DNA from 2 places in the Pseudomonas sp. MDT1-85 genome. Region 1 is predicted to be linked to the other one. Evidence: predicted binding sites of a transcription regulator. Region 1 holds the regulator's gene; the other holds the start of a gene.
The links. The regulator FliA, encoded in region 1, starts transcription of late flagellar genes. The targets are predictions, from matches to a motif close to CTAAAGTTTNNNNNNNNNNNGCCGNTAA.
Positions count from the first base shown of each region.

Region 2: a site for FliA is predicted at 1,626-1,653, ahead of ACYZT2_RS23690 (chemotaxis protein CheW). Genes of this name have one in related genera too.

Region 1 is NZ_CM142715.1:2,115,036-2,120,649, reverse strand. It holds gene ACYZT2_RS09585 (chemotaxis protein CheA) at 1-566, opposite strand, end outside; gene ACYZT2_RS09580 (protein phosphatase CheZ) at 620-1,408, opposite strand; gene ACYZT2_RS09575 (chemotaxis response regulator CheY) at 1,439-1,810, opposite strand; gene fliA (RNA polymerase sigma factor FliA) at 1,979-2,719, opposite strand; gene fleN (flagellar synthesis regulator FleN) at 2,716-3,546, opposite strand; gene flhF (flagellar biosynthesis protein FlhF) at 3,663-4,988, opposite strand; gene flhA (flagellar biosynthesis protein FlhA) at 5,000-5,614, opposite strand, start outside.
Region 2 is NZ_CM142715.1:5,283,282-5,286,541, reverse strand. It holds gene ACYZT2_RS23700 (hypothetical protein) at 1-23, opposite strand, end outside; gene ACYZT2_RS23695 (GNAT family N-acetyltransferase) at 172-630, opposite strand; gene ACYZT2_RS23690 (chemotaxis protein CheW) at 658-1,560, opposite strand; gene norR (nitric oxide reductase transcriptional regulator NorR) at 1,817-3,260, opposite strand, start outside.

The DNA of each region.
Region 1 (5,614 bases):
CTGGTGGCCGCATCAGCGGCAGGCGGCGAAGCAACCACGGGAGCCTCGGCCTGAGCCTTGACGGCGTTCAGCGAGTCCAGCAGCTGTTCGAATTCGTTATCGGTGATGTCACCTGATTCGCTTTCGGCGGCAGGTGCTTGCACCGCTTGCGCGACAGGTGCCGCTTCGTCGGCGGTTTGCGGCTCGGCCAAACGGGCCAACGCTGCAAGCAACTCAGGCGTGGCAGCCGTGATGGGGCTGCGTTCGCGGACTTCGCTGAACATGCCGTTCACCGCGTCCAATGCCTCGAGAACCACGTCCATCAGTTCCGAGTCGACGCGTCGTTCACCCTTGCGCAGGATGTCGAACACGTTCTCGGCGATGTGACAGCACTCCACCAGCTCATTGAGCTGGAGGAAGCCGGCGCCCCCTTTTACAGTGTGAAAACCGCGAAAAATTGCATTGAGCAAATCCGCATCATCCGGTCGGCTTTCCAGCTCGACCAGCTGCTCGGACAGTTGCTCTAGAATCTCGCCGGCCTCAACCAGGAAATCCTGAAGGATCTCTTCATCGGCGCCGAAGCTCATTAAGGGGGTGCTCCTACAGGTCTAAAAACCTAAAAAACCTAAAATTCTAAAATTTAAAATCCTAGGCTGGATAGCAAATCGTCCACATCGTCCTGACCGGACACAACGTCTTCTCTTTTATCGGCATGAATCTGCGGACCTTCACCCTGCGAGAGATGTTTTTGCGGATCTTTTTCAGCCAGCATCGCTTCACGGTCATGTTCGATACCCGCAAAGCGGTCGACCTGACTGGCCATGAGCACGAGCTTGAGCAGGTTGCTTTCAACTTCGGTGACCAACTGGGTCACGCGTTTGATCACCTGACCGGTGAGGTCCTGGTAATCCTGGGCCAGCAGAATGTCGTTGAGGTTGCTCGACACGACGCGGTTGTCTTCGCTGCTGCGTGTCAGGAAACCGTCGACCCGCCGGGCCAGCTCGCGGAACTCTTCAGCCCCGACTTCGCGACGCATGAACCGTCCCCAATCCGTGCTCAGCGCCTGAGCTTCGTCGCTCAGGCTGTTGATCAGCGGCGTGGCGTTTTCCACCAGGTCCATGGTGCGGTTGGCCGCGGCCTCGGTCAGCTTGACCACATAACCCAGGCGCTCGGTGGCATCCGTGATCTGAGACACTTCCTCGGCTTGCGGCATGTGCGGGTCAATCTGAAAATTGACGATCGCGCTATGCAGCTCGCGGGTGAGCTTGCCCACTTCCTGGTACAGGCCGCGGTCACGGGTCTGGTTGAGCTCATGGATCAGTTGCACAGCGTCGCCGAACCTGCCTTTTTCAAGGCTTTCGACCAGTTCGACCGCGTGTTTTTTCAGGGTCGATTCGAAATCGCCCTGTGAAGATTCGTTTTGCTCCATAGCTCCCCCGTGACGGACTGGCTTTGCACATCAACCGATGCGTTCGAAGATCTTTTCAATCTTGTCTTTCAACGCTTGAGCCGTGAATGGCTTGACCACATAGCCGTTCACACCCGCCTGAGCGGCTTCGATGATTTGCTCGCGCTTGGCTTCGGCCGTGACCATCAACACCGGCAGGTGTTTGAGTTTTTCATCGGCACGCACGTGGCGCAGCAGATCAATACCGGTCATGCCGGGCATGTTCCAGTCCGTTACCAGAAAGTCGATGCTCCCGCTGTTGAGGACCGGAATCGCGGTAATACCGTCATCCGCCTCGACCGTGTTGGTGAACCCAAGGTCACGCAACAGGTTTTTTATGATCCGCCGCATCGTTGAGAAGTCATCAACGATGAGGATTTTCATATTCTTGTCCAATTCGACCTCCAAGCAGTCTTAAAACGCGCGCAGCACCTGAACGCGCCGTTCAATCAATTCGGCGTAACACTCAACAGTTGTATGGATTACAACGGGCCGTGGCTGATGCAGCAAAATGCCGTACCAACCTCGTTCGCAGTGTCCCCACACTGCCTGTCAGCGCGCTCGCCACTCCCCCAAACGCCCCCGCAAACGGGCCGCGCACTGGCTGTGTAACTGGCTGACCCGAGATTCGCTGACCCCCAGGACCTCACCGATTTCCTTGAGATTCAACTCTTCGTCGTAGTACAGCGCCAACACCAGTCGCTCACGCTCCGGCAAATTGGCAATCGCGTCCGCCAGCGCCGCCTGGAAGCGTTCATCTTCCAGATCGCGTGACGGCTCGAGATGAGCACTGGCGCCATCCTCGTGCAGCCCTTCGTGTTCGCCGTCCTGCAACAGATCGTCGAAACTGAATAACCGGCTGCCCAGGGTGTCGTTCAAAATCCCGTAATAATCGTCGAGACTCAATTGGAGTTCGGCCGCAACTTCGTGATCTTTAGCGTCACGGCCGGTTTTAGCTTCAATCGAGCGAATCGCGTCGCTGACCATGCGGGTATTGCGGTGAACGGAACGTGGCGCCCAGTCCCCCTTGCGCACTTCATCGAGCATCGCGCCGCGGATTCGAATGCCCGCGTACGTCTCGAAACTCGCGCCTTTGCTGGCGTCGTATTTGGTTGATACTTCAAGCAGGCCGATCATCCCGGCCTGGATCAGGTCTTCGACCTGGACGCTGGCCGGCAAACGCGCCAGCAAGTGGTAGGCAATGCGTTTGACCAGTGGCGCGTAACGCTCGATCAGCTCGTACTGCGCGTCACGTGCCGACTTCTTGTAGAGGTTGTAGCCACTGGCTGTCATAGGACGGGTCCTGCGGTCTGTTGCACGAGGCGCTCGACGAAAAACTCCAGATGTCCACGCGGGTTGGCCGGCAGCGGCCAGGTATCGACCTTCTGCGCAATGGCCTTGAACGCCAGGGAACACTTGGAACGCGGGAAGGCTTCGTAGACGGCACGTTGCTTCTGCACGGCCTTGCGCACGCTTTCGTCGTAAGGCACCGCACCGACGTATTGCAGGGCGACGTCGAGGAAACGATCCGTGACCTTGGTCAACTTGGCGAACAGGTTGCGGCCCTCCTGCGGGCTCTGGGCCATGTTGGCCAGGACACGGAAACGATTCATGCCGTAGTCGCGGTTAAGCAGTTTGATCAACGCGTAGGCGTCGGTGATCGAGGTCGGCTCGTCGCACACCACCAGCAGCACTTCCTGGGCGGCGCGCACGAAACTGACCACCGAGTCACCAATGCCCGCAGCGGTGTCGATCACCAATACATCGAGGTTGTCGCCGATGTCACTGAAAGCCTGGATCAGGCCGGCATGCTGGGCCGGGCTCAGATGAACCATGCTCTGGGTGCCGGACGCGGCCGGGACGATACGAATACCGCCGGGCCCTTGCAACAGCACGTCGCGCAGCTCACAGCGGCCTTCTATCACGTCGGCCAGGGTACGTTTGGGTGTCAGCCCCAGCAGGACGTCGACGTTCGCCAGTCCCAGATCGGCATCCAGCAGCATGACGCGCCGGCCGAGCTCAGCTAGAGCCAGGGACAAGTTCACTGACACGTTAGTCTTCCCGACGCCACCTTTGCCGCCGGTCACCGCGATCACCTGTACGGGATGCATGCTGCCCATGTTATTTCTTTACCTTGTCTTTCTTAGACGGAGGCCACATTACTGGCTGCGCGTTCACCAACTGAACAATGCATGGCAGACCATCGATGTAGGTACAAAAACCGTTCATTAATACCTCAGCCAACCCGCTTGGTCGGACTGTGGTAAAGGTCAGCGAACATATCAGCCATGGCTTCTTCGCTGGGTTCTTCCTGCATTTGCACGCTAACGGCGCGGCTGACCAACTGATGACGACGCGGCAGATGCAAATCATCCGGAATCCGCGGGCCGTCGGTCAGGTAAGCCACCGGCAGTTCATGACTGATGGCCAGGCTCAACACCTCGCCCAAGCTTGCCGTTTCATCCAGTTTAGTCAGGATGCAGCCGGCAAGGCCGCAACGTTTGTAACTGTGATAAGCGGCGGTTAGAACCTGTTTCTGGCTGGTGGTTGCCAATACCAGATAATTTTTTGATTTGATGCCGCGTCCGGCCAGGCTTTCGAGCTGCATGCGCAGTGCCGGATCGCTGGCCTGCAGGCCAGCGGTATCGATCAGCACCACGCGTTTGCGCAGCAAAGGTTCCAGCGCCTGCACCAGTGATTGACCCGGGTCGACATGGGTGACCGACACATTGAGGATGCGGCCCAGAGTCTTGAGCTGTTCCTGAGCGCCGATGCGGTAGCTGTCCATGCTCACCAACGCGATGTTTTGCGCGCCGTACTTGAGCACATAACGGGCGGCGAGTTTGGCCAGTGTGGTGGTCTTGCCCATGCCGGCCGGGCCGACCATCGCAATCACACCGCCCTCTTCCAGTGGCTCGACTTCCGGGGTGGCAATCATCCGCGCCAGATGCGCGAGCAACATGCGCCAGGCCTGACGGGGTTCTTCAATATCGGTAATCAGTGCCAGCAGATCGCGCGACAACGGCCCGGACAGACCGATGCGTTGCAGGCGACGCCAGAGGTTGGCCTGGGCCGGACGGCTGCCTTGCAACTGATTCCACGCTAAAGAACCAAGCTGCACTTCCATCAGTTCACGCAGGCTGTTGAGTTCGAAACGCATCGAGTCGAATGCACGCGGGTCAACGCCGGTCGCTGTGGCAGGAGCAGGCGCCGAACGCCGAGGCTCGGCCAGCGTCGGTTCGATCAGCGGCTCGGCGGCGGTCAACGGCAGGCCGGCGAACAATTGGCGATTGGTGGTCTTGTCGCTCTCGCCATCGCTACGCAGGCTCAGTTCGGCCTGGGCGGTGACGATCCGCGACTGGGTCTTGCGCAGCTCGTCCTCGAGTTCCATGTTCGGAACACGCGGGGCCAGCGCCGACAATTTGTAATCCAGGGCAGCCGTCAGCTCGACACCGCCGGCGATCCGGCGATTGCCAATGATGGCGGCATCAGCGCCCAGCTCATCACGAACCAGTTTCATGGCCTGACGCATATCGGCGGCGAAAAAACGCTTAACTTGCATAAACCACTACCTCAGCCGTTGGGCCCTACTGTCGCAACGATGGTCACTTGCTTGTTGTCAGGGATTTCCTGGTAAGCCAACACATGCAAACCCGGGACTGCCAGTCGGCCGAATCGCGAGAGCATCGCGCGAACCGGACCGGCCACCAGCAGAATCACCGGTTGACCTTGCATTTCCTGACGCTGCGCCGCTTCGATCAACGAGCGTTGCAGTTTCTCTGCCATGCTTGGCTCCAGCAGAACACCCTCTTCCGAGCCTTGTCCTGCCTTCTGAAGACTATTGAGCAATATTTGTTCCAACCTTGGCTCCAAGGTGATCACAGGCAGCTGCGACTCAGTGCCTACAATGCTTTGCACGATTGCACGGGATACGCCGACGCGCACCGCCGCCACCAAAGCGGCAGTATCTTGACTCTTGGCGGCGTTGTTCGCGATGGCTTCGGCAATGCTGCGAATGTCCCGTACCGGCACCTGTTCGGCCAACAATGCTTGCAAGACTTTGAGCAATTGCGACAGCGAAACCACCCCCGGCACCAGCTCTTCAGCCAGTTTCGGCGAGCTTTTGGCCAGCAATTGCATGAGTTGCTGGACTTCTTCGTGGCCAATCAGCTCGCTGGAGTGCTTGTA
Region 2 (3,260 bases), 3.0 Mb from region 1:
AAGGTCAGGGTGGTGGTTTTCATGGTTTGGGCATCCTTGGGCTGGTATTGGCCAAGGGGTGAGTATGCCTGATGGTTTTGAATTGTTTAGGCAGGCCTCTTCGCGGGCAAGCCTCGCTCCTACAAGGTTCGGTGACCTGTGTAGGAGCGAGGCTTGCCCGCGAAAGCGGTCTCAGGTTGGAACCGGTTCCCGGCGGACCACATACATCCCGGCACTTTCATACAAACGCTGTGCCCGAAGGTTGTTTTCCAGCACCTTCAGGTCCACAAAGCCTTCGCGGCGTTGCTGAAACACGTTGAAAGCATTTAGCAGCAGCGCACGGCCAAGTCCGCGGCCTTGAGCGCGCGGATGCACCACCAGGCTCTTGATGTAGGCGCTGGTCCAGCACTGGGCGACGCCGACGATTCCTTCGGCGTCGAATGCGATGAAGCACAGGGACGGATCGTATTCAGGATCGGTTTCGAAACGCTGTTGCCAGACTTCCAGCGCCGGTACGCGACCGCTACCTTCCAGATAGCCGAGTTCCATCAAGTGATGAACGGCTTCGGCCAGTTCGGGACGGTACTCGGTCAACTCAATGCCATTTGGCCAAGTGAAAGGCGGCACATCCTCAGCGAGGTTGCGCCGCATCAGAAAACAAAAAACCTCGGCCACAACTCAGTGACCTTGTTCGGTGATGGCCCTGGCCGCCGCGATCAGGCATTTGGTCAGTTCCGGCGAGGAGAATTTGGTCAGCACCGCGTTGGCCCCTGCCAGTCGAGCCTTCTCGCTGTTCATCGCGCTGTCCAGCGAGGTGTGCAGCAACACATAGAGGTGCGAGAAGTCCGGCGTTTCGCGCAAGGTGCGGGTGAGGGCATAGCCGTCCATTTCCGACATTTCGATATCGGAGACGATCAGGTTGATTTGCTGGGCGGTGCCTTGCAGGTCCAGCAGGCAGTCGATGGCTTCCCTGGCGCTGCGAGCGGTGTGGCATTGCAGGCCGAGGTTGCGCAGGGTGTGCACCGATTGTTGCAGGGCGACCTGGCTGTCATCGACCACCAGAATCCGCGCGTTGCCGAGTACTTCGGCGTCTTCCATGCTCAGTTCGGTCGGGGCTGTTTCGATCTGCGCCGGAGCGATGCCGTGGATAACCTTTTCGATGTCCAGCACCTGCACCAGCGTACCGTCGACCGAGGTCACGCCGGTGATGTACGAGCGCACGCCGCCTGAGCCGAAGGGCGGCGGACGGATGTCGGTAGTCAGGCAGTGGACGATCTTGCTCACCGCCTGAACGTGCAGGCCCTGCTTGGAGCGGCTGACGTCGGTGACGATCAGGCAGCCACCGTTCGGGTCTTCCAGCGGTCGCTCACCGATGGCGCGGCTCAGGTCGATCACCGACAACGACGCGCCGCGCAGGGTGGCGATGCCTTTGACGTGGGGGTGCGACTCCGGCAGCTTGGTCAGTGGCGGGCAGGGGATGATTTCGCTGACTTTCAGCAGGTTGATCGCCATCAGCTTGCCGCTGCGCAAGGTAAACAGCAGAAGCGAAAGTGAATCTGCGCGGGCTTTATTGGAAGACATAAAAACCTTCTGTGGAAAAAGGTGATGGGCGATTGTGAAGATCGCCAACAACTATCGATGCCGGGTTATCGACTTGTCGGGGGCTGGCTTTAGGGATATTCCCCAGCATAACGACCAACGCGATTTTTGTAGCAGCTGCCGAAGGCTGCGTTCGAGGACGAAGTCCTCGCCAAACCGGGCAATGAGTTGTACCTGAGGCACCGCGTTTGCCGGTTTACGACTGCTCCGCAGCCGGCAGCTGCTACAGGAGATCGCGTTATTTCATGCCTAATCTCTTGGCCATCCGCCCCAGGTTCGCCCGATCCAGACCCAGCTCCCGCGCCGCGCTGGCCCAGTTGTTCTGGTGCCGTTCCAGGCAAGCGCTGATCAGTTGGCGCTGATAATGCTCGGTGGCCTCACGCAAATCCCCTGCAATTAATGCAGCCGCCGGCGCAGCATCCACCGGTTCCGGCGCGGATTCAACGCTGCCGTTGGGCAAGTCCAGATCCGCCGCGCTCAAGCTGAGAATCTTTGGCCGTTGTTTGCAGTTGCCCAATGCCTTCAACGCACTGCGGCCAATCAAATGCTCCAGCTCCCGCACGTTCCCCGGCCAGTCATACGCCAATAATGCCGCTTGCGCATCGCTGGTCAGGCGCAGGCTGTTGAGGCCCATGCGTGAACGGTTTTGTTCCAGGAAGTAGCCGCTGAGCAACAGCACATCCCGACCGCGATCGCGCAGTGCGGGCACCAGCAGCGGGTAAACGCTCAAGCGATGATAGAAGTCGGCACGGTAGCGACCGCTGCGCACTTCTTCTGCCAGGTCGCGGTTGGTTGCTGCGATCAATCGCACGTCGACCTGATGCTCCTTGTCTGAGCCCAGGCGCTGCAATTGCCCGCTCTGCAGCACCCTCAATAATTTGGCCTGCACCGTCAGCGACAGCTCGCCCACTTCATCGAGAAACAGCGTGCCACCATTGGCCAGTTCGAACTTGCCGCGCCGATCATTCGTCGCGCCGGTGAAAGCACCGCGCACATGGCCGAACAATTCGCTCTCCACCAGCGTGTCTGGCAGGGCGGCGCAATTGAGGCTGATGATCGGTTTGTCGGCCCGGGACGAAGCCGCGTGGATGGCCTGGGCCACCAGCTCTTTGCCGACTCCGGTTTCGCCGGTGATCAGCACCGTCAGGTCGCTGCCGCCCACCAGGCTGATCTCTTCCACCAGTCGTTTGTGAGCCTTGCTCTGGCCGATCATTTCGCGGTTCTGTTGGCCGCTGGCCTGACGGTAAACCTCGGCGCGCTGATGTTCGTCTTCGACGCGATTGGCCAGCCGTTCGATGCGCTCGGCGGCGTTGACCGTGGCGGCGGCGAGACTGGCGAAGGCTTGCAGGGCGTCCAGTTCGATCGGTTCGAAGCGTTCAGGGTCGAGCGCGTCGAGGGTCAGCAAACCCCACGGACGCTCGTCGATAAACAGCGGGCAGCCCATGCAGTCGTGGACTTCCAGGTGTTCGTGAAGACCATCGACCAGCCCGTCGTAAGGATCGGGCAAATCGCTGTCGGCGGCGAAGCGAGTCGGGCCGGGGCTGCTGAGCAACGCTTCGAAGCGCGGGTGTTCGCTGACCTTGAAACGTCGACCGAGGGTGTCGGTGCTCAACCCGTCCACGGCCAGCGGCACCAGCCATTCGCCATCGAGTCGCAGCAGGGCCGCGGCGTCGCAAGGGAGC